Regions from separate parts of the Lachnoanaerobaculum sanguinis genome, predicted to be linked through region 2. Evidence: predicted binding sites of a transcription regulator. Region 2 holds the regulator's gene; each other region holds the start of a gene.
What was found. Region 2 encodes Rex, which represses fermentation and respiration genes when NADH is low (regulators of the CRP and FNR family bind a similar motif). Its sites were predicted from a motif close to ATTGTTAANTANTTAACAAT; they were not measured.

Region 1 (10,390 bases), on a different contig from region 2:
TCGAACCAAGCCTGTCTATGTACATTCTCCGGCATACTCTCCATTACAAGAGCCTTCTCGCCCTTCTTTCCAGGACATACGTTAGCACAAGAACCGCAACCTGTACAGTCAAGAGCTGATACGGCTACTGTAAACTTGTAGTTCGGCATACCTGTCATCGGAAGTACGCTCATTCCCTCAGGAGCGTTATTTGCCTCATCCTCTGTAAGAGCAACTGTTCTGATAACTGCATGAGGACATACATATGAACAGAATCCACACTGAATACAGTTATCACTGTTCCAGATAGGCATATTTACAGCAACACCACGCTTCTCGTATGCTGATGTACCAGCAGGTGTTGTACCGTCAACATAGTCAGCGAATGCAGATACAGGAAGATTGTTACCCTCTTGTGCACTTACAGCTGTCTGAATAGTGTTGGCAAACTTAATTGCATCCTCTCTACCCTCTGTATGTACTGCATAGTCAAGTCCCTCATCCTCAGCATTTGCCCAGCTTGCAGGAACCTCTACCTTATGAACATTCTTAGCACCTTCTTCAATAGCCGCCCAGTTCTTCTTAACTACATCCTCACCTTTTCTTCCGTAAGTCTTCTCAGCAGCCTTCTTCATGAGGTCAATAGCCTGCTCCTCAGGAATAATTGCTGAAAGCTTAAAGAATGCTGACTGAAGAATTGTGTTAATTCTTGTAGGTCCCATACCTGTAGCAATACCGATCTTTACACCGTCGATTGTGTAGAAGTTGATCTTGTGATCATGGATATACTTCTTAACCTGTCCCGGGATATGCTCCTCAAGCTCCGCATCTGACCATGTACAGTTAAGAAGGAATGTACCTCCGTCAACAAGTTCCTGTACCATGTTGTACTTTCTCATATATGCAGGATTGTGACATGCTACAAAGTTTGCCTTACGAATAAGGTATGTTGACTTAATAGGCTTCTTACCGAAACGCAAGTGGCTCATTGTAACACCACCTGACTTCTTTGAGTCATAGTCAAAATATGCCTGAGCATATAAATCTGTGTTATCACCGATAATCTTGATAGAGTTCTTGTTAGCACCTACAGTACCGTCTGCACCAAGACCCCAGAACTTACAGTTTGTAGTTCCCTCAGGTGTTGTAATAAGAGCAGGACCCGGATCAAGTGAAAGATGTGTAACATCATCATTGATACCGATAGTAAATCTCTTCTTCTCTGTGTTGTGGAATGTTGCAACTATCTGAGCAGGTGTTGTATCCTTTGAACCGAGACCGTAACGACCGCTGAAGACAGGAACAGCATCAAACTTTGTTCCCTTAAGTGCTGCAACAACATCAAGCCAAAGTGGCTCACCAAGTGATCCCGGCTCTTTTGTTCTGTCAAGAACTTCGATTCTCTTAACGCTGTCAGGGATAGCATCTACAAGTGCCTGTGCACTGAAAGGTCTGTAAAGTCTTACCTTAACAACACCGACTTTCTCACCCTGCTTTAAAAGATAATCAATTGTCTCTTCTATTGTATCGTTAACTGAACCCATAGCGATGATGATTGTCTCGGCATCAGCAGCACCATAGTAGTTAAATAATTTATAATCTGTACCGATCTTAGCATTAACCTTATTCATGTACTCCTGAACGATTGCAGGTAATGCATCGTAATAAGGATTGCTTGCTTCTCTTGCCTGGAAGAAGATATCAGGGTTCTGTGCTGAACCTCTCTCTACAGGACGATTAGGATTAAGTGCATTCTTTCTGAAAGCGGCTATAGCATCCATATCTGCCATATCCTTAAGATCTTCATAATCCCAAGTTTCAATCTTCTGAATCTCATGTGATGTTCTGAATCCGTCAAAGAAGTTGATGAAAGGAACTTTACCCTTAAGCGCTGATAAATGTGCAACAGGTGTTAAGTCCATAACCTCCTGAACTGATGATGAACAGAGCATTGCAGCACCTGTCTGACGACAAGCGTAAACATCTGAATGATCACCGAAAATACTAAGTGCATGTGTTGCAATAGCACGTGCAGAAACGTTAATAACTGCCGGAAGCTGCTCACCTGCTATCTTATAGATGTTTGGGATCATAAGAAGAAGGCCCTGTGAAGCTGTATATGTTGTAGTTAAAGCTCCAGCTGAAAGAGAACCATGAACTGCACCTGCAGCACCTGCCTCTGATTGCATTTCTGTAACTTGTACAGTCTGGCCGAAAATATTCTTTCTACCCTCTGTTGCCCACTCATCGGTGTGCTCTGCCATGACAGATGATGGTGTTATCGGATAAATTGCAGCAACATCAGTATACGCATATGATGCATGAGCAGCTGCCTGATTACCATCCATGGTCTTCATTTGTCTCTTAGCCATTTAATTCCTCCTACTAAGTAATTCTTTATAATATTTATAATAATAAAATATTAGTTTTTCGTATCTCATTATACCAATTTTAAAAATATTTGCAAATAATTATGTATGTATTTTGTGTACTATTCTTAGTACAATAACTTTTGTTTCCGTTTTAAAACAATAAAACATTCAATATCTTATTTTCAGACCGATTATTCATGGTCGTAGTGCTTACCGCCCCAATACATCGTCTTTGCAACCTCAGCCTTCGGTCCTAGAGTAACACCTTCCATAATCCATTTATAGAACTCTTCAAAGCCTGTTCTGTCTACTATATATCCTACATGCTCTTTACCGTCAGGTGCATTCGGGTCAATATATCTTTCAACATATGAATATGCATTTTTCACAATTTTAAGAATACTGTCTTCATCCACCCATTTGATAAAGTCCTCAGCCATTCTCGGATTCTTCTTTCCGGTCCTGCCAAGTAAAACCAGTCTGTAGTACTTCTCCTTACTTCTTGTCCATGCTCTTGTCGGGCAGACTGTAATACATACACCGCATCCGATACATTTTTCCGTATTTCTTACTATCTTACCGTTAACAACCTTAAGGGCATCCACACTTTTAGACTTACATCCCTTTACACACGCCTCACAGGTAACACAGCGATCCGGGTTATACTGCGGCTCCGTCATACCCATAATTCCGAAATCATTCATACGAACCTTGGCGCAGTCATTTGAGCAACCTGTAAACGCCACCTTGAAATGCAGATTATTCGGAAAAATCTGCTTTTCCATTTTTCTTGCAAACTCTGTAGTGTCATAATTTCCATAAGGACAAAGTCTTTTACCCGGACATGCAACTACATTTCTTGTTCCCGAAGCGGCATATCCCGTATCTCTCTTTTCCTGATTCGTACCTTCATTATCGATAATAAGCTGTATTTCTTTATTTACGGCATCCATATCCGATATTTTGATACCCGGAATCTCAACACCCTGTCGATTCGTAAGAAAAATGCTTCCGTTTCCGTACTTATCCGCAACTTCTGCAATTCTCTTTAAACTCTCCGCATCGATATATCCGCCCGGCATTCTTATTCTGGAAGCTGTCTCACCACGCACTTTAGAAACACGAAAGGCATTTTTTTTAAGCTTTTTTACATTAATATCCATCTTTACCTCACTAATCAATCAAAGCCTTACTGTCAACATAGTTAAATACCGGTCCGTCAAGACAAATATAAGTATCATTAACCTTACAATGTCCGCATTTACCGATACCGCAGCACATCTTTCTCTCATATGAAACCCAGATGTTCTCCTCCTTAAAGCCAAGCTTTAAAAGTTCTATTACGGAAAACTTCATCATCGCAGGAGGTCCGACTACCACAGCCTGTGCGGTTTCAATATCCTTAAGCTTAAGCTCAGGAATAAACTTTGTTACAAGACCTACATTTCCGGTATAGCCTTGTGCTTCCTTATCCATTGTTAAAATAAGATCCATTTGAGATTCCCATCTGATAATATCATCTCTGAACAACATATCATCAGGACTTCTGAATCCGAGTATCACATGTTTATCCTTTGAATCTTTACTTTCACCAAGTGCATTGATCACTCCGCGTACAGGAGAAACTCCGGTACCTCCGGCTACAACCACACATTCTCCGTTAATATATTTATCAACATCAAAACCGTTACCGTACGGCCCTCTGAGAAGCAAAGTATCACCTATGTAATTTTCAAACACCTCATCAGTAACTCTTCCCACCTTACGGATAGTCAAATCGATACTGTTCTCCGTTATTCCGCTTACTGAAATCGGTGCCTCACCGAATTTTGGAATTGAAACTTCAAAGAACTGTCCCGGCTTTACATCACCTTTAAACTCAAGTATGAATGTGTATTCTTTCTCTGTATGTTTAATAACATCTAAAATCTTTGACGGAAAAGGAATATAAGGATTATTTCTCATTCTGCACCTCCTCTACTTTAGCTGTTACTTTGTTAATAATATTTGAGAATGAAATATACTCAGGGCATACGGTATCACATCTTCCGCATCCCACACACATATTGTAGCCGAATCTCTTTTTAAAATCATATATCTTATGCATGGTTTTAAATCTCATACGCTCACCATGCTTTTTCCTGTATTCTCCACCGCCTGCAACATTTGTATATCCGTCTACCATACATGAAGCATTGACTCTTCTTCTTTCTCCGACTTTACCGTTATCTGTATAATAAACATCCTGCATTGTGTAACAGGTACATGTAGGACACACATAGTTACATCTTCCGCATCCTATACATCTTGTGTTATATTCCTCCCACATATCGGATGTAAATATTGAAAGAGGTACGCTGTCCGGCAACTTTACTCTTGTTTCATTTTCAGTTACAAATCTTGGAGTAATATCCTGCTCTTTTAAGGCGTTATTTGTAAATATCTCTTCAAGAACACTATCTTTTAACTGACAATGAAACTGATTGTCTATATAATCCACTGAAAAACTGTAATCCAAATCATCTGCACGGTTTGTACCCATATCCACACAGAAGCAGTCCTCATATGAATGAGCACAACCTATAAGAACAAATTTCACTTTGTCTCTGATTCGGGCGTAAAAATAATCTTCTTCTCTTCCGTTGTGAAGATATATCTGATCAAGTCTTTTTAATGCGTTGAGGTCACAACTTCTTAAAAACACCAAAACTTCTCTATCATCTATATCAGACTCCTTTACATCATTTTCCGTAAAGAAAAACAATGTCTGTGACAGAGGTGTCAAAATCTCCTTAAATGAATAATCGGATTTTTTATCAAGCTCGATTTCTGAAGCCTCTTTTACAAAATCATATCTTACTACGTCGGTATCTGTAAATCTTCCTTCTCCCACCTTGAGCACAGGTGCATAAATACGGTAGCTTTTTGATAATTCCTCAATTACTTTATTGAATCCACCGGGTAAAAATATATAACCCCTTTTCCCCATACTTTCTCCTTTATTTACTACACTATCTTCATCGATATAGTAAAGCTTAATTATATTAAAACTTTAAATACCGATACATAGCTAAACTTCAATACATATTGATAAAACTTTATCACTGTATACAAGAAATTATAACACGAACTTTGAAAATATCAATTCCTATTCTACAGTGATTTGCATGAATTATTGCATATTTTTACATACAAAAAGACTCATACTCTGAAAATGATTTTCAATAAGTATGAGCCTTATATTATTTAAATCTGCAAAATCTGTTTGCCTTATCATTACCTAATATCTTACATGTCAAAAAAGAGATTGTCAAAAGTATAATCAATATACTTATTTTACCAAATACAGGCCATATAAAATTATCGAGTAACAAATGTGAAAAGGCATCTCTTATAATTCTGTGAAATGCAAATATAGGCAAACTGTATACACCGAATCTTTTGAATATATTTGTCAAGAAATTCTTCTTTAATGATGTTACTGCAAATATGAAATATGAAGTACTCAAGGCATACGGCATATATATAATTCTAAGCGGATTTAATACACCTTTAAATATAGGCAATATATTTCCTTCAGCTATGCGATATCCCCAAGGTCCATAGAAAATCAAAGTATAAAATCTGACATATTTAAAGAAAACAAAAAATCCTAATACACAAAAAGCTCCCATTGAAAAGAGGCGCATATTTGTTTCTTCAAAAATTGAAGTCTTACTTAAAGATGAGTATTTTTTATACAATACACCGATATAGAAATACGGAGCAAAAGATACTACCCTGTCTAAAGATAAAAAAACATCTATTTTCACCTGCCAATTCATATTAAGCATTGAAAAAAATATAAAAAATATTATCAATACCGTTACATACATTGTAACAGCATCAGAAGTAAATTGTTCTCTTTTAACTCGACTTGTTTTTTTCTTATTCAGCTTCAAAAACAACTCCAAAGGATATAGTGACAATCTGAAAAAAACAAGCGCAGATATATACCAAGGTGTAGATGATTCATGTAAAAAATCGGGAATTATATTCCTGTCTCCATAGAATAACATATCACTTATATGCAATAATATCTTCATCATAAAAAACAGCATTATAAGAGAAATAACAGATTTTAATTTAGTTCCCTTCTTTTTCCATGAATCATAATAAAAATATCCGGATAAAAATATAAATGCAGGCATATGAAAACTGTAAATAAAGAAAAAAAGTTTATTAAAAAGCGTATATTCTCTTTCCTTTACAGGCAAAAGAAAATGTCCGAATACCACAAGAAAAATCAACACACCTTTAAATATATCAAGGCTGTAATTTCTTTTGCCATGACTGCTCATATCTCACCATCTTTCCGTTAAATTTATTTAAAATTTTCTGTAATTATCCAACAGCATTTTCAAATCCGCAATATCTTCAAGCAACTTTTTGCCTATATCCGTATCCTTTACAAACATTCGATATACGTCCTTTTCAACTATCTCAGATTCCGATTTAATGTCGGTGTTATTTATCAGGACATCTTCCACCGATGTAAAAGGTGTATGTGCTTTCAGTCTCAGACCATGTGAGTTAAATATCAAAGTGTAACCCGCAATTCCTGTAGTCTTATTCATAGAGCGGCAAAATCCGCCGTCTATTACAAACAGTCTTTCATTTGCACGTACAGGATGTTCACCGTCAATCGCATGAACCGGTGTATGTCCGTTTATAATATGTGAGTGCGTATCATAAAGACCGAACTCGTGTAAAATCTGAATACAAAAGCTTTCATCATAGTACTTGCTGTAATATGGATTTGATTTTTCCTTCCAAAAGCTCTTATCTTCAATATAATCACGCTCAAAAGTCTTTATTTTTCTACCGCATAATGGCGACTTTTCACCACCCCATAAAAACCACATAAAATCAATGTCATCCTGACTCGGATTATCTGTATAGGCCGCCCTGGCTTTTTCATCACATATATCAAACAAGGCTTTTCCATGATAGCATTTTCCGTTTATACAAAGCATATCGAATATTCCGTTTTCATCCACAGGAACACAACCGTGGTATATAAGATTCCTGTTGTAAACATTGTACATACCGCCTTTATCATATAAAAACTTTATATGTTTATTTAATCTCTGACCTGATACAAAACTTCTATGCAGCTTCAGCATGATTTCATTTTCCTCGGCAGTAAGTTCATAAGGATTTTCCCTATTTAATGTCGGGAATATATTCGTTTTCAGTTTTGTCTTCACTCCGTCAACAGTCACATATCCTTCATCAAGATCTATATGCTCTAAAAGCAGTCTGTCATCCATACCGTATTCAGGATGCCTTTTTATAAGCTGACCTTCCAACTTAAAGAGTATCACTTTTATTGCGGCAAGCGCAGCCTGTATTCCGTCGTCAATACCGTACTTTGACATTCCGAAAAGCATAAGTTGTCTTAAGCTGATACCGTAAGCGTTCTCAAGAATTTCTACATTTCCATACTTTAAGTTGTTTCTGATAACATTACAAATACATGCATCATTTCCACATGCGGCTCCCATCCAAAGAATATCATGATTTCCCCACTCAATATCAAGAGAATGATAATTCATAAGTAAGTCTATTATTTTGTCCGCATTGCCGCCTCTGTCAAAAATATCACCTACTATATGAAGATGATCGACCGCAAGCCTTTTTATAAGTGCAGAAAGTGCAATTATAAATTCATCGGCATCATCAAGATCTATAATGGTCTGTAATATATGTCTGTGATAGCTTACTTTATTTGTGTCTTCATTCTTTTGTGCATGTAAAAGCTCATCAATGATATATGCATAATCTTCAGGCAAAGCCTTTCTGACTTTTGATCTTGTATATTTGGATGATAATAACTTTGCAAGCATTATAAGATAATTCAGTGTCATCGAATACCAGTCATTATCTATCCTGTCAATTTCTGCAAGCATAGTCATTTTCTCTCTTGGATAATATATGAGAGTACACAGCTCCTGCCTGTCAAACTCGGACAATGTTTCTCCGAATATAATATCGACTTTTTCTTTTATTACTCCGGAGCAATTGTTCATTATATGTAAAAAAGCTTCATATTCGCCATGTATATCACTTAAAAAGAACTCTGTACCCTTAGGCAGATTTGTTATTGCAGACAGATTTATAATCTCTCTTATTACTGCCTGACTTGACGAATAATTTTGTTTCAGAAGTTTTAAATACTTTACATTTTCCTTGTCCCTATTCATAAATTATCCCCCGTATTATATTAATTCTCCAGTTTCTCCACAGTCTCTTCAGTTTTTGCAGCCTCAGTTGTGGTCAGCTTCTCAACAGTAGGTTCAGCCGTGGTTTCCTTCGCCTTTGTACTTTCTTTTGCTTTGGTACTTTCCTTCGCTTTGGTGCTTTCTTTAGGCTTAGCCGAAGTCTCCGCAGGCTTAGCACTCTCCTTGGTTTCCTTTGCCTTAGTAGCCTTTTCTTCGGTACTTAACTTTTCTACGGTGCTTTCACTACTTCCTGAATCTTTTTTCTTTGTTGTACTCTCTGCAGTCTTTTCCCCGGTGCTTTCAGCCTGAGTTGTAGCTGCGCTTGCACTTTGACTTACATGAGCACTTGACGTACTTTCAGTACTTGATACGCTGCTTTCATTACTCTTTGAAGCGGTGGTTTCCTCACTCTCGGAGTTCACCTTTATTTTGGCAGGTTTTCCCTTATATGTTGAATTGTGGAAAGGCTCTTCCTTTACCAACACACCGTCTTTTTTTACAATATATGTAGTTGCCCATCTTGAGCCCTTTTTAGCCTCGGTTACAACTACCTGCTTTCCCTTTTTCAAACTCTTATCTTCAATATACTCAGGAACCGGAGGATTTAAATCCGATATCTTCTTTGACGACATTTCAACGGTAACACCTTCTTCCAAAATAGGAATTCCTATAATTGAACATGTAAGTGTCTGTCCGGTAAGCACCGCTCGAATCGCAATAGCGGTGTCGGATGTATTTATAAATTTCATATCCGGACCTGCATATCCGTCATAGCTTACCATAGCATCTTCACCTGGAGTTACATAACTTGGCTCAAATGAATGTGCATGCCTCTCGGTTGTCTTTAAGCCTGAGAAAATAACCGCATTGTAAAGAGTTGATGAAACCTGACATACACCGCCACCCGGCTCTTCAGATAAAACACCGTTTACATAGGCTCCTGCAGGCTTATATCCTCTCTCAAGCGTCCTGTTACCTGTAGTGTTGTTGAAAGAAAATTCCTCTCCCGGCTTTATTATAAGTCCGTCAAGCGCTTCGGATGCAAGTGAAATATTTGTATTTCTGTCCTTATTATCTGTAGTCTTTGTAGTAAATGTACCTATTACCTTGTACATCTCTTTTGCTTTTGCAGCCGAAATACCGGCTTTTACTTCATTTCTTACAACGGAAATATCAGCCTCAAAATTCTTACGACTCACATATGACTTAAGATCCGACTTAAGTCTGCCTTCATCAATAAGATACCCGTCACTTTCATCAGCATATGTAAAACTCTTTGTTTCCTTGTTAAATCCTGATATAGATCCGTTTACAGGGTTTATATTCCATTTTTCCTTTGCTTTTTCCACCATTGAATCTATGTCGGCATCATCAAAGTTTATCTCATAATGTGATGCTGCATTGTCAACATCTGTATATATCTCATTTAAAAGTTTTGTTACCTTTGTATCCAAAACATTGTCAAGTACCATACTGTCACTTAAATCATCACCGATATGTAAAGTTAATTTCCACGGATATACTTTGTCTATTGCCGCTTTTGCCTCCGACATTTTCATTCCGGTAATATCTATCTCATCAATAGTTATCTGTTTTTTTAATTTTTCATCTGCAATTTCAGTAGTCACCTCAGTACCGTCAACTTTTGATGACTTCAAAAACTTTCCGACTTTTTGTAATCCCGATATGGCAATCAATACCAGTATAATAAATGCCGCAACAAGAACAGCTACAGCTCTCATATTTATATCTGCCGTAAAGCCCCTTTTTTGCGAT
Region 2 (10,390 bases):
CAAATTCACTTCATTTGAAGGTGCAACACCATACATTGTAATTCCCAAACGCACCATATCAAAGTCTGTACCGATACCGTTTACTATAGCCGCTGAATTTGAAGCATGTACTATAGGAGGTTCTATTCCCATACTCTTTAGTAAATCCAAAAATTGCCTGAATAAGCTCTCCTGTTCTTTTGCAGACGTAAGATCACTTTCATCAGCACTGTGAAAATGTGTGAAAATACCTTCAATCTCAATATTACCCATTTCACTTATTTCTTTTATAATGTTTGCACTCTCTTTTGTAGGCTTAAAACCGATTCTGTTCATACCTGTATCTATTGCGATATGAATAGATATCTTTTTCCCAAGCTCTCCGGCTTCTTCATTTATTTTCTTAGCCTGATCCAGTGTAAAAACCGATTCCCTTATATCAAATACTATTGATTCTTTGTAGCTGTTTCTTGGAATACATGCCAGTATCAAAATAGGATTTGTGATACCATGGTATCTAAGATTAACACCTTCTTCAAGTGTGGCTACGCAGAAAAAGTCCACAATATCTTTTATATATAATGATACGGGAACACTTCCATGTCCATAACCGTCAGCCTTTACAATTGCCGCCAGTTTCATATTCTCTTTTAAAGCTTTTTTTGTAACTTTTAAATTATGCTTTATTGCATCCAGATCAACCTTTGCATAAGCACGTCTATATGAGTCCATTTCTCTTCCTTCTATTAAGCACTTCACCTATATTATCTATAATTTCTCTTGCCAAAATACTGTGCTCTCCATGTTTTTTACCGGCAATACTGCCGGCCATGCCGTGTATGAAAACTCCAAGCGCCACAGCCATATCATCATCTATGCCAAGACAAAACATGCCTGCAATTATACCGCATAGAACATCTCCGCTTCCGGCCTTTGCCATGGCTGCACTTCCGGATTTATTTATAAATGTATCCTCCTTTGCGGCGATAACACTTTGATGAGATTTTAAAACTACTGTAATACCGTATTTATTTGCATATTCCTCGGCATACTTTACGGGATCCGATAATATATCATCTATAGATACATCTATCAATCTTGACATCTCCCCTATATGAGGAGTGATAATGATATTATCTGTATAATACTTTGTAAGTGTAGTATCAGCTGCAATAATATTCAAAGCATCCGCATCAATTATCATAGGAACATAACATTCGGCCAAAACATATTCTACAATGATTTTAGCATAATAATCTGTAGAAAGTCCCGGTCCAAGTACCACTACGCTTGACCAATCAAGACATGACTTAATCTTATTTATAAAGCATTCCTTATTCTCATATGCTTCTCTCTCATCATAAGTTGTTATTATTGCTTCAGGTAAAAGTGTTTGTAAAATTGTACGATTTTTACTTACCGTAAGTATTCTAACCAAACCTGCGCCTGAACGATATGCCGCCATTGCACTCAAAAATGCTGCACCGCTCATTCCGTTACTTCCGGCAATAACCAGAACATGCCCATAGCTGCCTTTATTTGCATTCTTAATTCTTTCAGGTATATATTTTAATGCAGTTTCATCAAGAATTCTCATATCCCCATCTCCACATATTAGTCTGTTTCTATTACTACCATTGCAATTGCCAGTGAGTCGGTATTGCTTATGGATACATGGATTTTATTCTCATCAATTCCTTGTAAATGTCTGTTTGAATTATTACAGATTTTTATAAAAGGCTTTCCAAGTTCATCTCTGAGTACCGCCAAGTCCTTAAGTTCAACACCTCTGAAACCTGTTCCCAATGCTTTTACAAAGGCTTCCTTTGTAGCAAAATTTCCGGCCAGAAAACTGTCTCTGTTTCTGCCTCCGGCCATATCTATTTCACTATCATTGAAAGCCTTCTTTAAAAAAAATTCCTTTTTAATTGCATTTGATATTCTGTCTATTTCGACTATATCAGTGCCGATTCCTCTAATCATACTTCCCTTCAAAAGGAACGGCATCTACATTACTGACTCTATATGACAGCCTCATAAGAGATTCTGAAAGATGCACATTCTCAACAACTACATCATCCGGAACCGATAAATCCGTATGTGCAAAATTCCAGATTGCCTTTATACCGGACTTTATAAGTCTGTCCGCAACTTCCATTGCTCTGGTCTTCGGTATTGTAAGTGCCGCTATCTGTATGTCATTTTCAGATACAAACTTTTCAAGGTTATCAAGAGAATACACTCTTGCACCACGTATGGTTTTTCCGAAAAGATTAGGATCCACATCAAACATTCCCTTAATAAGAAAACCTCTTCTCTCAAAGTTTGCATAATTTGCAATAGCCTGTCCCAAATGACCTGCACCGATTATTATAATATTGTGCTGACGGTCAATTCCTAAAATCTTTGCGATCTCATTATACAGATATCTTACATTATATCCGTATCCCTGCTGTCCGAAACCTCCAAAGTTATTTAAATCCTGTCTGATTTGAGAAGCCGTAACCTTCATTCTCTCACTGAGTTCTTTTGAGGATATTCTTTCAACACCCTCTTCTGAGAGTTCACCTAAGTATCTATAGTATCTTGGCAGTCTTGAAATGACTGCTCTGGATATTTTTCTTTCTTCCATATTTATTCCGTTCCAAATATTAATTTATAAATTATTCTCAGCAATTCCATTTGTTAAGAATTCTACAATTAGTATATTATCTATTAATATAAATGTCAATACAGATATATATGGTGAATATTATATATTTTATTAAGTTTTTGAGCATATAAAGGCTTCATTTGTATCATGAATTGTCTTGCATTTAAGCATGTATTTAAGCTATACTTATGTGGATTATATGACTAAGGAGGCAAATTTTGATTTTAAATGCTACAAATATCTCAAAGTCTTTCGGAAGCAATGAGATAATAAAAGATGCAAATTTTTTAGTCAATGAACATGAAAAAGTTGCCATTGTCGGTGTAAACGGTGCCGGAAAAACCACACTGCTAAAAATACTTACAGGTGAGGAACATGCCGACAGCGGTAATGTTATACTTGCAAAGGATGCAAAACTCGGATACTTAAGACAGATAAATAATGTAGATTCCACATTAAGTATTATAGATGAGCTATATACAGTTATAGAGCATATCCTTAATATGGAAAAAAGAATGTTAGAGATGCAGGAACAGATGCAACATCTTTCAGGCGAGGCACTTGAAGAGTTATATTCTTCATATACCGCTCTTACTCACAGTTATGAGCTGATGGACGGATATGCCGCAAAGAGTAAAGTCATCGGTATTTTAAAAGGACTTGGATTCGATGAAAATGATTTTGACAGAAAGATAAATACATTATCAGGAGGTCAAAAAACAAGAGTATTCCTTGCAAAACTGCTTTTGGAAGAACCTGATATTATTTTACTTGACGAGCCGACAAACCATTTGGATCTTCGCAGTATCGAATGGCTTGAATCCTATCTGCTAAACTATAAGGGTGCAGTAATTATAGTTTCACATGACAGATATTTTCTTGATAAGATAGTAAGTAAGGTTATAGATATAGAAAACGCCGAAGTCCAAATGTATTCCGGAAACTATTCAGACTTCTCCGCAAAAAAGCAGATGCTTTTAGATGCCAAAATGAAGGAATATTTGAATCAGCAACAGGAAATAAAACATCAGGAAGCTGTTATTACAAAGCTTAAGCAATTTAACAGAGAAAAGTCGATAAAACGAGCCGAGAGCCGACAAAAACAGCTTGAAAAGATTGAAAGAGTCGAAGCTCCAAAAACTCATATAGAAAATATGAGACTCTCTTTGGATATTTCAAAAGAAAGCGGTAAGGATGTGCTTACAGTACATGATTTGTCAAAGAGTTTTGATGAAAAGCATCTCTTTTCAAATATAAATTTTGAAATAAAAAGAGGGGAAAGAGTCGCTATTATAGGTGATAACGGTACAGGAAAGACTACCCTACTAAAGATTATAAACGGACTTTTAACTCCTGATACCGGTGAAGTAATCTACGGGTCAAATGTTTCCATTGCGTACTATGATCAGGAACACCAGGTACTTCATATGGACAAGACTTTGTTTGATGAGATTTCAGATACTTACCCTGAGATGAACAATACTCAAATAAGAAACATACTTGCAGCTTTTCTTTTCACAGGTGAGGATGTGTATAAAAAGATCGGTGATCTTTCAGGTGGAGAAAGAGGCAGAGTATCTTTGGTTAAACTTATGTTATCAAAAGCAAATTTCCTGCTTTTGGATGAGCCTACAAACCATTTGGATATTCTAAGTAAGGATGTACTTGAAAGTGCCTTAAACAGTTTCCCTGGTACTATTTGCTATGTATCACATGACAGATACTTTATCAATAAGACCGCAACAAGGATTCTTGATCTTACAGGAAACAGATTACTTAACTATATAGGAAATTATGATTACTATATTGAAAAAAGAGAGGCGGTAGAAGGTGCAGCCAATCTTTCAAATAATAATATAGAAGAAAAACCTACAGAAATCTCAGACTCAAAGCAGGAATGGATTGAAAATAAGACTGCACAGGCTCAAAAAAAGAAAGTAACAAATGCCTTGAACAAATGTGAAAAGGAAATAGAAAAACTTGAAGAAAAACTCGCTCTTATCGATGAGGAATTTGCCAATCCTGAGATTTCCTCAAATGTTGGTAAGCTTATGGAACTGCAAAAAGAAAAAACAGCTCTGGAAGAAAAGCTTGAAAAGCTTATGAACGAGTGGGAAGAACTGACTTTAAGTTTGGAGGAAAATTAATATGAAAATGAAAAAGTTTTTTGCGATAATAACCTTACTTTTACTTATATTCAGTTTGATCTCAACTGTTCTTGTTGCAATATTCTCAGACAATATCAGATTGCTTTTTGTATTCTTGTTTATTGATATTGTAATGCCTGTAATAATATATGCATATCTTGTAATAACAAAACAGATAAGAAATCTTGATAAAAAAGATGATGATAAGGAATAACAAAGCAGCTATAATAAAGTACTTGTGTGTAAATAAACGACCGGCTTATTAAGTCGGTCGTTTAACTTTAAATATTTATTCTTCTTTTGGCTTATTCTCGGAATATCCGCATTCTTCATTCATACAAAGGAGCTTATTTCCTTTTTCAACCATATATGAGCCACATTTTGGACAGGCTATAGAAGAAGGCTTATTCCATGACATAAAATCACATTCCGGCGCATTGCTGCAACCATAGTATATTCTGCCTTTCTTTGTCTTCTTTATTACTACTTCACCGTCACATTTAGGACATTTAACTCCTATTTTCTCAAGATACGGCTTTGTATTCTTACATTCGGGGAATCCCGGACATGCTAAAAACTTTCCGTGCGGACCATATTTTATAACCATGTTTCTTCCGCAGTTTTCACATATCACATCTGTAACTTCATCGGCAATCTTTACATTTTCAAGCTCCTTTGAAGCCTGCTCTACTGCCGACTCAAGATCAGGATAAAAGTTTGATACAACAGTTTTCCAATTTACACTTCCGTCACCTACAGAATCCAGTAACTGCTCAAGATTTGCCGTAAATTCCTTATCCACTATGCTCCCGAAATAGTTAACCATCATAGAGTTTACAATCTGTCCAAGCTCTGTAACATAGAGATTTTTTTGCTCTTTAACAATATAATGTCTTGCAAGAATTGTAGTAATAGTAGGTGCATATGTTGACGGACGTCCTATTCCCTGTTCTTCCAATGCCTTTACAAGGCTTGCCTCCGTAAAATGTGCAGGCGGTTGTGTAAAATGCTGTACATCCAAAAGTTTTTCAAGTTTAAGTTCATCTCCTACCTTAAGCTTTCCTATAACAGCATCCGAACTTACCTTTTCTTCATCATCATCAGTATAAACACTCATAAATCCGTCAAATACTATTTTTGAGCCGGACATAGTAAAAATATAATCTCCTGCACTGAGCTTCACTGAAGTAGTCTTATACTTTGCATTTTCCATTCTGCTGGCAACAAATCTCTTCCATATAAGCTGATACAGTCTGAAAAGCTCTCTTGGCAAAGATTCTTTAACCATTGCCGGAGTAAGATTCACATCTGTAGGTCTTATAGCCTCATGTGCATCCTGAACATTATTGTTATTTGTCTTTGTAACAACATTTTTTGAAACATATTCAGGTCCGTAGCTTTTATCTACAAACTCTCTTGCAGCGGCATCTGCCTCGGCAGCTATTCTGGTTGAGTCTGTACGCAAATATGTTATAAGAGCAATTGTTCCCTTACCCTTTACTTCCACACCTTCATATAATTGCTGTGCAAGCCTCATTGTCTTTTGAGTTGAATAGTTTAACTTTTTGCTGGCTTCCTGTTGCAAGGTAGATGTTGTAAACGGAATCGGAGCCTTCTTTACTCTTTCACCCTCATTTATCTCTGAAACCACATATGAGGCAGCCTTCAATGCCTTTAATATTTTATCCATCTCTGCTTTATTGTTTATGGCAAGCTTACTCTTTTTACCATAGAACTTGGCATTTACAGTCTTTTTTGAGTGCTCGGTCAAAAGCTCGGCTTCCAGTGTCCAATACTCCTCCGGAATAAACTCATCTATTTGTGCTTCCCTGTCACATATCATTCTAAGTGCTACAGACTGTACTCTACCGGCAGACAATCCTCTTTTTACCTTTGCCCAAAGTAGAGGGCTGATAGAGTATCCCACCATACGATCCAATACTCTTCTCGCCTGCTGCGCATCCACAAGATTCATATCCAGATTTCTTGGATGCTTAATAGCCTCTTTTATTGCATTTTTTGTAATCTCATTAAAACTGATACGAAATACCTTCTTTTCACTGTCTTCAAGCTTTAAAGCCTTTGACAGATGCCAACTGATTGCCTCACCCTCACGGTCAGGGTCGGTTGCAAGATATATTTTATCAGCTTTTTTAACGTCTTTTTTCAGTTTAGCAAGTAACTCGCCCTTGCCTCTTATGGTAATATATTTCGGTTCAAAGTCATTTTCAACATCAATACCCATTGTGGATTTAGGCAAATCCCGCACATGCCCGTTTGACGCCGTAACTTCATACCCCGAACCTAAATATTTTTTTATGGTCTTTACCTTTGCAGGCGACTCCACTATCACTAAACTTCCAGCCATTTTAACCCCTTACTAACTTAATCTCTTACAATAATAATTTGATGATACTTGTACGATAAAACCTTCCAATTCAAGTAATAAAAGTGAGCTAAGCACTTGAGAGATGTCTAAAGCGCTTTCTTTGATTATGTCATCTATATATTTCGGTTTTAAATCAAGGCAACTATAAACCTTTTTATCATTCTTTGCAAGTATATTAGCGTTTTTTTCATTATATACTTGAATTTTTTTATCAACATTAAGATCAAGTGCTTCCAAAATATCCGTAGGTGAGGTTATAATACCGGCACCGTCGGATATCAATTTATTACATCCAAGACTCATACAATCTGTTATTCTTCCCGGTAGTGCAAATACTTCTCTCCCCTGTTCTATGGCATGTGTTGCCGTTATAAGTGAACCCGACTTAAGTCTTGCTTCTATTACTACAGTAATATCCGCCAGACCTGAAATAATACGATTTCTTATAGGAAAATTAAACTTTAAAGGATTTGTTCCCAAAGGAAATTCAGATATAACACCGCCAAAGCCTTCACTACATAACTTATTGTATAGAGTAAAATTGCTATCAGGATAACATACATTTACTCCTGTGCCAAGTACTGCATAAGTTTTTCCTTTAGAAATAACAGCACCCTCATGTGCCATACTGTCGACTCCAAGTGCCATACCGCTTATTATATCCACATCATTTGCAGCCAGTTCCTGTGCAATAAACTTTGCCATTCCAAGTCCATATTCACTTGCACCTCTACTGCCCACTATTGCTACGCTCTTTCTCCGCCTTGGAATATCACCTTTTACAAATATGCCGAAAGGATAATCTCTTAAATCCAAAAGCTTTTTGGGATAATCATCTTCAAACGGAAGTATAAATTTTATTTTTCTTTCATCTAAAGACAGATATTTTTCATGTAGTTCATTTAGTTTAACTTTTAATCCTAAAACAGCCTTAATTTGCTTTTCACTTAGTTTTACTTTCATCTTTAAATTTTCAAAGTTCATTTCAAAAATACTGTATAAAGGCTTAATATTCTCATATATAGAACGCTTTGAAGCATAACCAAGCTCCGCTAAACTTGACAGAAAAAACATTGCTTCTCTGTCTGAAATATTATTTATCTGCATATTTCCTCCTTACCAATATTTATCTTCTAAAGAGCGATATGATATAGCCTCACATATATCATCATGCTCAATATTTTTATGTTCATTAAAATCTGCAACAGTTCTTGCAACTTTTAATATTTTATGAAGTCCCCTTACACTCATCTTTTTCATCTCATATAAATCAGATAGAAAAATATCATCACTCTTTTTTAAAGCGCAGAATTTATTTATAAGACCTGCCGGAATTTCAGAATTGTAAGAAAACCCATAATCTTTATATCTGTTCAGCTGTATCTGCCTTACTTTTTCTATGTAATTTTTTATTTCTTCGCTGCTGATATTTTTAAATTCACCTTTAAGCTCTGCATATTTTATCAGCGAAGTCTCAACAGTTATATCTATCCTGTCAAGTAAAGGTTTTGATATTCGTGACAGATATTTTCTTACCTGAGCCTCATTACAACTGCATTTACTTCTGTCAGGATAGTAACCGCATTTACACGGATTTGTAGCCGCAACCAGCATAAAATCTGAAGGATATTCAATACTTGCATTTACTCTTGAAATACTTACAGTTTTATTTTCCATAGGCTGCCTAAGTACCTCTATCGTATTTGTCTTAAATTCAGCCAGCTCATCTAAAAATAATACGCCCTTATGTGCCAGAGAAATTTCACCCGGCTTGGGTATCCTTCCACCTCCTGAGAGTGCCTGTGGGGAAACACTGTGATGAGGATCCCTGTAAGGTCTTATCTTTAATACCGGTTCTTTTGAATTAAGCAATCCACATACGCTGTATATCTTTGAAACTTCCAAAGCCTCTTCATCACTCATATTGGGCATTATTCCGGGAATCCTTTTTGCAATCATACTTTTACCTGTACCTGCAGGTCCTATAAATAATATGTTATGCCTTCCTGCAACAGCAATCTGCACAGCCCTTTTTAGTAATATCTGTCCGTTTACATCCGAAAAGTCACTGTATTCTTTTGTTTCCGGGATTTGTATTTGAATATTTTCCGAATAAGTTTTTTCACCGTTTAGAATTTCAATCAGATCTTTTAGATTTTTTATACCATAATTTTTAATACCTGTAACTATATTTGCCTCAGCAAGATTATCATATGGAAGAAATACATTCTCAAATCCGTTTTCTTTTGCAAATATAACAATCGGCAGTATGCCTCTTATAGGAAGTAATTCACCACTGAGTGAAAGCTCACCAACAAAAAGTGATTTGTTTAATATATCGGATTTTATTGTTCCAAGGGCCTCAAGAATTGATATGGCAATAGGTAAATCATAGCCACAACCTTCTTTTTTGATTTCTGCAGGGGATAGATTTATAACGATTTTTCTGGGATAAAAAGAATATTTAGAATTTTTTATTGCGGTCTTTACTCTGTCTGCCGCCTCTTTGACTTCACCGGATAGAGAACCTATTAGAATAATTCCCGGCAGACCGTCACCAATATCGGTTTCACAGCAGACATGAAATGCATTGATACCTAAAAGACCTGCTGTATGTATTTTACTAAGCATAATCTCCTTTATAAACCGCCTTACGGAAAACTCCGTAAGGCAGATAATTTATATTTATTTTTTAATAACTGAACCGTCTTTTCTGACTACTATATCGGAGTTCTCCTCTTCAAATCCGTTCGGATTTGCCTTTTGCCATCTGAAAGAGTCTCTACACATATCTTCAATATTTTTCTCAGCCTTCCAGCCAAGCTCTTTAAGCGCAAGTGAAGGATCTGCATAACAAGCAGGTACATCGCCGGCTCTTCTGTCTTTGAATACATAATTGATTTTTAAATCATTTACTTTCTCAAATGCATTTATTACATCAAGTACACTGTATCCTATACCTGTTCCAAGATTATAGATATCCACCTTTCCCGGATCTCTCATCATCTTTTCAAGAGCCTTCACATGTCCCTTTGCAAGGTCGACAACATGGATATAGTCTCTTACACATGTACCGTCCTTGGTATCGTAGTCATTTCCGAATACTCCAAGGCATACAAGCTTACCAACGGCAACCTGTGTGATATAAGGTAATAGATTGTTTGGAATTCCCTTAGGATTTTCACCGATTCTGCCTGACTCATGTGCTCCTATAGGATTGAA
Region 3 (10,390 bases), on a different contig from region 2:
TACATTTGAGGATTTTCTGATTGAAAAAATCAGACGATATGGAACTCAAAGTCAGAATAATGTTATGAACAACAATTCTGGAAGATTAAACAGAGGAATATCAAGTGATACTGGTGCAAGAAACAATTTTAGTCAAGAGTTGGAGTTAGATCATGCAGATAATTTTGATTGGAGTCAGATGGATCAAGATTTATTTGGAGATAGATTTAATAGTAGATATGGGAATAGCTCAGATAAGTCATCTGTGACATACGGTAGTAATAATAGTATTTATTCAAATAATAGAAGAACAAATTATAAAGAGGGTGTTCAAAATAATAGACGTAAAAGAAATCCTAATATTCTAATTGTAGCAATTATATTCTTGTTAATTTTTATTACTATGATAAACAGTGGAACAATATTTATATATGGAGATTATGCATTAGCTTCATTTGCACTTACCGTTATTGCATTTGTATTATGGTGGAAAAGTTAGGAATAGATTATATATGAAATTTTAAAGTAGGTTGATTTTCAACCTACTTTTTTAAATTAACATAGATAAAATTGATGTGTTAATTACTTTTTTAATCTTTATTATATTACTTTGATAAAGAAAAAATTAAGGATATTATTGAAAAAATATTACTTTATCATAGAATAATATTATACACATGGCATTTCAATATATTTTTCTAATAGAGATATTGCAAAATACTGGAATAACAGTAAAATAAATTTATCAATGTTCGGACTGGAAAATCAGAGTAAACCGGAAAAGTTTATGCCGTTTAGAGTTTTTGGATATGACGGAGCGGAGTATGTAAGACAATCCAAAAAAGAAAATAAGAAAGATGCCAAGTATCCGGTGATTACATTAGTATTATACTTTGGATATGATGAAAGGTGGAATCAGCCGAAGAGTTTGTTTGAACTTTTAGATATAGATGAAAAAATCAAACCATATGTAAATGATTTTAAGATGAATCTCTTTGAGATAGCATACCTTGAAAGGGAGACGATAGATAAGTTTAGGAGTGATTTTTGGATACTTGCTGATTATTTGTATCAGATGCGTGTAAATAATGATTATGTTGCATGTGAGACGGTAATTAAACATGTAGATGAGCTTTTGATGTTAATGTCTGCAATGACAAAAGATGACAGATTTGAAGAAACAATAAACGAGCTTAGCAGAAAGGAGAGTGTAACAATGTGTGAGGTACTGGATAAAGTGGAAGCAAGAGGTAGAAAAGAAGGTGTGATAAGTGTGCTTATCTCTTTGGTAAAAGATGGCATATTAAGTGTATCGGAAGCTGCGATAAGGGCAGATATGAGTGAAGAAAGCTTTAAGAAGTATTTAGAGTCTTGATAATTGTCGATTTAAACGTAAACTCACAGAATTAAAATAAAATTTTTTGTTCTGTGAGTTTTATTATATGCTTACCTGTTGTGGTTTTATACAACAGTAAAAAAAATTGATAGAAATGAATATTATTTCACTGCTTTTGCCCTTGTTTTTTTGTTGATTTCATTATAAAATAGTTTAAGATTGTTTTGTATTTAACAATATCAGTGATACTATATTTTACAAAAAATATAATGTCACAACGGTCAAAATATACTTTGACCGCAACAATTTATTAATTAATACGGAGGTTTGTATATGGCTCAAATAGGAGTTTCTGCTATGAAACGAATTGAAGATTTGCTGGATACCGGAAGTTTTGTGGAAATTGGATCATATATAAGTTCAAGGAACACAGATTTTAATCTATCTGACAAGGAGACTCCAAAGGATGGGGTTTTGACCGGTTACGGTACGATTAATGACAGTCTGGTATATGTGTATAGTCAGGATCCTTCAGTGCTTGGCGGCTCAATAGGTGAAATGCATGCAAAGAAGATTGTTGCACTATATGATATGGCGATGAAGATGGGAGCACCGGTAGTAGGACTGGTTGATTGTGCGGGTCTTAGACTTGAAGAGTCTTTTGATGCATTGGATGCCTTTGGAAAAATATATTTAGCACAGACAAAAGCAAGCGGTGTTATTCCACAGATACAGGCCGTATTCGGTCTAAGCGGCGGCGGAATGGCAATAAGCAACGGACTCAGTGATTTTGTATTTATGGAGCAGGATAAGGCAAAAGTCTTTGTAAATTCTCCAAATGCTATAAACGGAAATTCACAGGATAAGAATGATTTTTCAAGTGCCAAGTTCCAATCGGAATCTACAGGTCTGGTTGATTTTATAGGAACCGAGTCTGAAATCATTTCAGGAATCAGAGAGCTCATTTCAGTTCTTCCTGCAAATAATGAAGATGATATGTCATATATCGAGTGCACAGATGATTTAAACAGACTTACACCTGAACTTGAGGGTAGAATAAGCGATCCTGCACTTGCACTGAATATTATCTCAGACAGTGGATATGTGCTTGAAGTAAAGAAAAACTTTGCAAGAGAGATGTTTACAGGATTTATCAGATTAAACGGTAATACTGTCGGAGTTGTGGCAAACAGAAGAGCACTGTATGATGAGAACGGTGAGATTGCAGATGAGTTTGAAAATGTACTTTCTCATCAGGGAAGTGATAAGGCGGCAGGTTTTGTTGAATTTTGTGATGCTTTCAATATTCCTGTACTTACACTTGTAGATGTAAAAGGATATAAAGCTACAAAATGCAGTGAGAAGAGAATGCCTAAGGCAGGCGCAAAGCTTACATATGCATATGCAAATGCAACAGTTCCTAAGGTAAGCCTTATAGTAGGTGATGCTTACGGAAGCGCTTCACTTTCAATGAATTCAAAATCAATAGGTGCTGACATTGTATTTGCATGGGAAAATGCAAAGATGGGTATGATGAATGCAAGTGAGGCTGTAAAGATAATATATTCTAAAGAAATTGATTCAAGTGAGGATATAAAGACAACTCTTGAAGAGAAAACAAGGGAGTATGAGAACTTACAAAATTCAGCCGTATATGCTGCAAGAAGAGGATATGTAGATGATATTATCACAGTAGCAGATACAAGAAAGAGATTGTTGGCAGCCTTTGAAATGCTTTTTACAAAGAAAGAAGATCGTCCATATAAGAAACATGGATCAATTTAGAGGTGAATCATGAAAAAGAGAATAAAGTATTTAATCTTAAGTCTGTTTATGATTGCCATGCTGGCACTTAGTGCATGCGGTAAGAAGGCCGACTCTGAGAGTTCAATACCGGAGGATGTTTCAAACCAGCTTCCTGTACAGGCTGAAAGCTTATTGAATCAGCTGTACAAAATGGATGATGCGGAGCTTGATCAGGTAATTGAGGGTGTAGAGCAAAACGGTCAGACGGCATTTGCCGAAGGAGTAAAAAACTTTAAATCAACAAAGGAGCTTGTTGGAGATCTTGTAGGAATTGATGATACAAAAGTCTCAGTTTCAGAAGGCAATTATGTTGTTAAGGTAAATTATTCCGGCGAAAACAGAAAATCCGAGATGACACTCGGTTTTGACAGCAAAACAAATCAGGTAGCGGTATTTTCTATCACACCTAAGTACAGCGTTATTGAAAATATGGAAAAGGCCGCACTTAATACAGTTCTAGGTATGGGAACAGTATTTATTATATTGATTTTTATATCATTCCTTATAAGCTTGTTTAAGTATATAAATGTATTTGAGAATAAATTAAAAGCAAAGACTAAGGAAGAACCTGTAATTGAGGCGGTAAAGGTAAACGAGCCTGAAAATCTTGAGGATGATTTGGAGCTGGTAGCGGTTATAACGGCAGCCATAGCGGAGTTTAGCAATACAGATGCATCAAACCTTATCGTTCGTTCAATAAAGAGAGTTAAAAGATAGTGGAGGGAAAAATGAAGAATTATACTATTACAGTAAATGGCAAATCATATGAAGTTTCTGTTGAGGAAAGAGGAGGAGCAAGTGCTCCTGTTACACCTGTAGTGTCTACACCGGTTGCACCTGTTGTTAAGCCGGCGGCACCTGCTGCAAGTGGAAGTGAAGGTAGAGTAAAGGTTGTTGCACCTATGAGCGGAAAGATCCTTGGCATCAAGGTAAGTCTTAATCAGGCAGTTAAAAAAGGTGAAGTGGTAGCCGTGCTTGAAGCTATGAAGATGGAAAATGATATCGTTGCACTTGAGGACGGTACAATTGCAAGTATAAATGTAAATGTTGGAGACAGTGTTGAAACTAATCAAACTCTTGTAACAATCAACTAATATCCGGAGGGAGAAAAAATGGATTATATATTAAATACATTATCCAATTTGATTGCTCAGACCGCATTCATGAATCTTACCTTTGGCAATTTGATAATGATTTTTGTTGCCTTTATATTCCTGTATTTGGCAATCAAAAAGGGATTTGAGCCTCTTTTGCTGGTTCCGATTGCTTTCGGTATGTTACTTGTAAATATCTACCCGGATATAATGCTTAGACCTGAGAATTCGGCAAACGGTGTTGGAGGTTTGCTTCACTATTTCTATGTATTGGATGAATGGAGTATACTACCTTCACTTATATTCATGGGTGTAGGTGCACAGACCGATTTCGGTCCGCTTATAGCAAATCCGAAATCATTCTTACTCGGTGCGGCGGCACAGTTTGGAATTTATGCGGCTTATTTTATAGCAATCTTTATGGGATTTAATGATAAGGCGGCAGCGGCAATATCTATTATTGGTGGAGCTGACGGCCCTACTTCTATCTTCCTTGCAGGTAAGCTTGGACAGACTGAATACCTGGGACCTATAGCTGTAGCGGCGTATTCATATATGGCTTTGGTACCTATCATACAGCCGCCTATTATGAAATTCTTTACAACTGATGAAGAGAAGAGAATCAAGATGGAGCAGCTTCGTCCTGTATCACAGCTTGAGAAGATTCTTTTCCCTATAATAGTTACGGTAGTGGTATGTCTTATACTTCCTACTACAGCACCTTTGGTAGGTATGCTGATGCTTGGAAACCTCTTTAAAGAGAGTGGAGTTGTAAAGCAGCTTACAGAGACAGCAGCAAATGCAATGATGTATATCGTTGTTATCTTACTTGGAACCAGTGTGGGTGCTACAACAAGTGCGGAGGCATTCCTTAAAGTTACAACTTTAAAGATTGTAGCACTTGGACTTATAGCTTTTGCTTTCGGTACCTGGGCAGGTGTAATATTCGGTAAGATAATGTGTAAGGTTACAGGCGGTAAGGTAAATCCGCTTATCGGTTCGGCAGGTGTTTCGGCAGTGCCAATGGCAGCCAGAGTTTCACAAAAGGTTGGTGCGGAGTATGATCCTACAAACTTCCTTTTGATGCATGCTATGGGACCTAATGTGGCAGGTGTTATAGGTACGGCTGTAGCGGCAGGAACCTTTATGGCAATATTCGGAATAGTATAAGGAGGGATTATGGCAGAAATTCAGAAAAAGCCTGTTCAGATAGTTGAGACCGTGCTGCGTGATGCACATCAGTCTTTGGTAGCAACAAGAATGACTACAGAACAGATGCTTCCTATAATAGATAAAATGGATAAAGTAGGCTACAGAGCTGTAGAATGTTGGGGTGGTGCTACATTTGACGCTTCGCTCAGATTCTTACATGAAGATCCGTGGGAAAGACTTCGTAAGTTTAAAGAGGGATTCAAAAACACTAAACTTCAGATGCTCTTTAGAGGGCAGAATATCCTTGGATACAATCATTATGCAGATGATGTTGTAGAGTACTTTGTTCAAAAGTCGGTTGCAAACGGTATTGATATAATTCGTATCTTTGATGCGTTAAATGATATCAGAAACTTAAAGACAGCTGTTGATGCGGCAAATAAAGAGAAAAATGCTGAAGTTCAAATAGCTCTTTGCTATACTTTGGGTGATGCATACACACTTGAGTATTGGAAAGATATTGCAAAGAGAATTGAGGACATGGGTGCAGATTCTCTCTGTGTAAAGGATATGGCAGGACTTTTGACACCATATGCCGCAGAGGAACTTATAGGAAGCCTTAAGGAATCTACAAACTTACCTATAGAGCTTCATACTCACTATACAGCAGGTTTGGCTTCTATGACTCTTTTAAAGGCGGTAGAGTCAGGATGTGATATAATTGATACAGCTATTTCACCTCTTGCACTTGGAACTTCACAACCTGCAACGGAAGTAATGGTAGAGACTTTCAGAGGAACACCATATGATACAGGTCTTGATATCAACTTACTTTCTGAAATAGCAGACTATTTCCGTCCGATAAGAGAAGAATTTATAAAGAGCGGATTACTTAATCCTAAGGTACTTGGAGTAAATATCAATACTTTAAAATACCAGGTTCCGGGAGGAATGCTTTCAAACCTTATAAATCAGCTTAAAGAGGCCGGTAAGGAAGATAAGTACAGAGAAGTTTTGGAGGAGATTCCAAGAGTTAGAAAAGACTTCGGAGAACCGCCGCTGGTTACACCTTCATCACAGATAGTAGGTACACAGGCGGTTATGAATGTGCTCTCAGGTGAGAGATATAAGTTGGTTCCAAAGGAATCAAAGAAGATAATGCTTGGAGAATTCGGTCAGACTATCAAACCTTTCAATAAGGAAGTGCAAAAGAAGATAATAGGTGATGAGAAGCCTATTACATGCAGACCGGCAGATCTTATTGCACCACAGCTTCCTGAATTTGAGAAGCAGGTTGCAAAGTGGAAAGAGCAGGATGAAGATGTACTTACATATGCACTTTTCCCAAAGGTTGCAGAGGAGTTCTTTGAGTACAGAGCAGCACAAAAGACAAAAGTGGATATGACTAAAGCAGACAAAGAAGCAGGAGCATATCCGGTATAAGTAAAATAAGTATTCAAAAATCCCTTACTTAATGTAGGGGATTTTTATGTAAGTGAAAATGAGAGAAATAAAGAGAAAAGTTTTAAAACAATTTAGCAGTGCCAGAATTATTCTGTTTGGATTTATTATTATGATATTTTTAGGGGCAAGTATTCTAAGTTTGCCTATTTCATCAAGAAGCAGGGAATTTACACCTTTTATAGATGCCCTGTTTACCGCAACCAGCGCAAGCTGTGTTACAGGCCTTATAGTATATGACACCGCTACACATTGGTCGGTATTTGGGAAAATTATAATAATAGCTATGATACAATGCGGAGGACTCGGTGTGGTAACGATGTTAACCGTATTTACTCAGGTTACAGGCAAAAAAATAGGACTAAGAGACAGAGCCACATTACAAAGTGCACTTTCAGCACCGCAAATTGGCGGTATTATCAGACTTACAAGTTTTATATTTAAAGCGACTATTATTATAGAGATGATTGGTGCACTCCTTATGTTCCCAAGTTTTATGAAAGATTTTGGGATAACAAAGGGAATATATTATTCTGTATTTCATTCTATATCTGCATTTTGTAATGCAGGTTTTGATTTGATGGGTGATGTAAGCAAATTTTCATCTTTGACAAAGTATCAATCCGATATAATGATAAATATAACAATAATGTTATTGATACTGATAGGAGGTCTGGGTTTTCTTATATGGAAGGATATATTTGATTACAGGTTTGATATAAAAAGATATTCCACTCAAACTAAGATAGTGCTTACAATGACATCTGTTTTGGTATTGTTTCCGTCCATATTATTTTTCTTTACAGAATTTAGCGGATTGGACATCAAGACAAGAGTGCTCTCAAGTTTATTTCAGGCGGTTACACCAAGGACTGCTGGATTTAATACTATAGATTATACGAAGTTTAGCGACAACGGTATAGCAATGACGGTTATTTTGATGTTGATAGGTGGAGGATCGGGATCTACAGCAGGCGGTATCAAGCTGACTACAATTTTTATTTTAGTTGCTACAATGTGTTCTGTTTTAAAGCAGGACAAAGAGGTAGCAGTATTTAAGAAAAGGATTGAACCGGATATAATAAAGAATGCCGTTGCGGTATTTGCTTTGGATATATTTTTATTTATAGTCGGATCAATGATTATAAGCGGAATAGAAGGATTTTCGCTTAAAGAAACAATGTTTGAGTGTGCATCTGCTGTTGCAACGGTAGGACTGACTTTGGGTATTACACCACATCTTGGAATTATTTCAAAAATATTGTTGATATGTATGATGTATTTCGGTAGAGTCGGAGGTATAACACTTATATTTGCGGCAGTTACTCCAAAAAAGAACGGGAATGCAAGATACCCTAAGGATCAGGTAGCGGTAGGATAAATTTTATAGAGGTGAATTATGAAGAGTTTTTTGGTAATTGGTGTCGGAAGATATGGACGACATTTATGTAAAAAGTTGTATGAAATGGGATATGATGTAATGGCTGTAGACAGAAATGAGGACTGTATAGAACCGGTATTGCCTTATACTTTAAATTCAATGATAGGAGACAGTACAAAGAAGGATTTTATAAAATCAATCGGTGTAAGTAATTTTGACACCTGTTTTGTAGCCATAGGTGATGATTTTCAAACTTCTTTGGAAACCACATCGCTGCTTAGTGAATGTGGTGCAAAATATGTGGTATCCAGAGCATCCAGAGATACACATGCTAAGTTTTTACTTAGAAACGGAGCAAATGAAGTGGTATATCCTGAAAGGCAGTTGGCGGAATGGGCCGCTATAAGATACAGCTCAAATAATATTTCAAATTATATTGAATTGCCCGGAGAAAACTCTATATTTGAATGTAAGGTGCCTAAAAGCTGGGAGGGAAAAACCGTATTGGAGCTTGATATAAGGAAAAAATACAAAGTTAATATTATGGGAATAAAAAAAGGTGAGAACTGGTATATGACTATTACTCCACAGACAAAGTTTGAAAAGGATCAGGATATAATGGTCTACGGAGCAAATAAATATTTGCAAAAATTCTTACATTTTGATTCAAGCAATTTTACAACTGAAGAAGAGGCTGAAGAAGATGATTGATGATATTTCTATAAGATCGGCAAATCCTGAGGATGCTAAAGAGCTGCTCAAAATATATGCATATTATGTAACGGATACGGCAATATCATTTGAAACAGAAGTACCAAGTGAGGAAGAGTTTAAATTAAGAATAGAAGAGGTTTTAAAAAGCTATCCGTTTATTGTTGCCTGTAAGGATGATGAAATACTGGGATATGCCTATTTGCATTCATTTGTAGGAAGAAAGGCTTATGAATTAAGTGCAGAGACTACCATATACCTAAATCCGGATAAGAAGAAAATGGGTATAGGAAAAAAATTATACTCTGTCTTGGAGGATATAGCAAAGGCGCAGAATATAACAAATTTATATTCATGTATCGGTTATGTGGATAAAGAGGATGAATATTTAAATAATAACAGTGTGCAGTTTCATGAACATATCGGGTTTAGAATGGTTGGAAAATTTGAAAACTGCGGTCATAAATTCGGTAGATGGTATCATATGGTGTGGATGGAGAAGATAATAGGAGAACATGGAGAGATTAGGGAGTTTTTGAAGTTTAAGGAGGTGGACTATCGTATTTAACTTTCAAAAATTAGATAGTTAAAGGTACATTCAAAATTTCATATAGATAATATACAAAATAAATAGATATATATTAAAGGATAAAGTACATCATAGCTTTCAAAATATATTTGCGATATACAAATATATTTTGAGCTTTTTAAAGTGTATTTTGGTATAAATTTACAAGTAATGTATTGACAAAATAAATGATTATGTTATTATAAAGAAAAAACGTAACGTTACGAATTGGAGAAATATGATAACTATAACAGAAGTTGCTAAGAAGGCAGGGGTTTCTCCTACAACTGCTTCATATGCGCTAAACGGTAGGGATGGAGTAAAGGCAGAAACAAGAGAAAAGGTACTAAAAGTTGCAAAGGAACTTAATTACATACCGAATAAGATTGCCCAAAGTTTTAGAAATGGTAAGACAAGGACAATAACTGTAATAACAAATGAGCTTATTGAAAGAGATAATACATTCACAGGAGAATTTTTTGGAATACTGTCTGAAGCCAGAAAACAGCATTATGATGTACTAATTAAGCTTATCGATAATAGAGAGATATCAGAGCATAAGATAAATGCAATATTCTCAAACAGAGTTTGTGACGGATTTTTATTGTTAGGTAATTTCCCGGAATTATATTTAAAGAGTTTAGTAGAGAGTAAATCATGTGGAATATTGATATCTTCACACACCGATGAGGATATACTACAAGTCAATTGTGATGGTAAATCCGGAATATATAATATAACTAAACTAGCAATAAAAAAAGGTCATAAAAAATTGGAATACTTGACTTATCAGTACTTGACTGAAGAAGAGAAGTTGCGTTTTTCCGGTTTTAAGGATGCAGTAAAAGAAAACAAAATAGGAAATGCAGAAATTTCAATTTGTGGATTTGATAGGGGAAGTA

Region 1: asrA (anaerobic sulfite reductase subunit AsrA) is a predicted target of Rex. The motif match lies at 5,438-5,457, and genes of this name have one in related genera.
Region 3: SBH76_RS02205 (acyl-CoA carboxylase subunit beta) is a predicted target of Rex. The motif match lies at 1,534-1,553, and genes of this name have one in related genera.

What each region holds. Positions count from the first base shown of each region.
Region 1 covers NZ_BTHK01000010.1:61,493-71,882, reverse strand. The annotation lists gene nifJ (pyruvate:ferredoxin (flavodoxin) oxidoreductase) at 1-2,351, opposite strand, end outside; gene asrC (sulfite reductase subunit C) at 2,543-3,514, opposite strand; gene asrB (anaerobic sulfite reductase subunit AsrB) at 3,525-4,316, opposite strand; gene asrA (anaerobic sulfite reductase subunit AsrA) at 4,306-5,340, opposite strand; gene SBH76_RS08045 (acyltransferase family protein) at 5,594-6,691, opposite strand; gene SBH76_RS08040 (fructose-1,6-bisphosphatase) at 6,719-8,596, opposite strand; gene SBH76_RS08035 (VanW family protein) at 8,617-10,390, opposite strand, start outside.
Region 2 covers NZ_BTHK01000001.1:34,055-44,444, forward strand. The annotation lists gene alr (alanine racemase) at 1-711, opposite strand, end outside; gene SBH76_RS00160 (NAD(P)H-hydrate dehydratase) at 698-1,576, opposite strand; gene acpS (holo-ACP synthase) at 1,594-1,962, opposite strand; gene SBH76_RS00170 (redox-sensing transcriptional repressor Rex) at 1,955-2,611, opposite strand; gene abc-f (ribosomal protection-like ABC-F family protein) at 2,851-4,779, shown strand; gene SBH76_RS00180 (cell division protein DIVIC) at 4,781-4,993, shown strand; gene topA (type I DNA topoisomerase) at 5,069-7,147, opposite strand; gene dprA (DNA-processing protein DprA) at 7,160-8,275, opposite strand; gene SBH76_RS00195 (YifB family Mg chelatase-like AAA ATPase) at 8,285-9,799, opposite strand; gene galE (UDP-glucose 4-epimerase GalE) at 9,854-10,390, opposite strand, start outside.
Region 3 covers NZ_BTHK01000002.1:195,033-205,422, forward strand. The annotation lists gene SBH76_RS02195 (hypothetical protein) at 1-478, shown strand, start outside; partial or broken gene SBH76_RS02200 (Rpn family recombination-promoting nuclease/putative transposase) at 683-1,354, shown strand; gene SBH76_RS02205 (acyl-CoA carboxylase subunit beta) at 1,649-3,100, shown strand; gene SBH76_RS02210 (OadG family protein) at 3,110-3,838, shown strand; gene SBH76_RS02215 (biotin/lipoyl-containing protein) at 3,850-4,215, shown strand; gene SBH76_RS02220 (sodium ion-translocating decarboxylase subunit beta) at 4,234-5,385, shown strand; gene SBH76_RS02225 (oxaloacetate decarboxylase subunit alpha) at 5,395-6,810, shown strand; gene SBH76_RS02230 (TrkH family potassium uptake protein) at 6,869-8,209, shown strand; gene SBH76_RS02235 (potassium channel family protein) at 8,228-8,920, shown strand; gene SBH76_RS02240 (GNAT family N-acetyltransferase) at 8,913-9,488, shown strand; gene SBH76_RS02245 (LacI family DNA-binding transcriptional regulator) at 9,727-10,390, shown strand, end outside.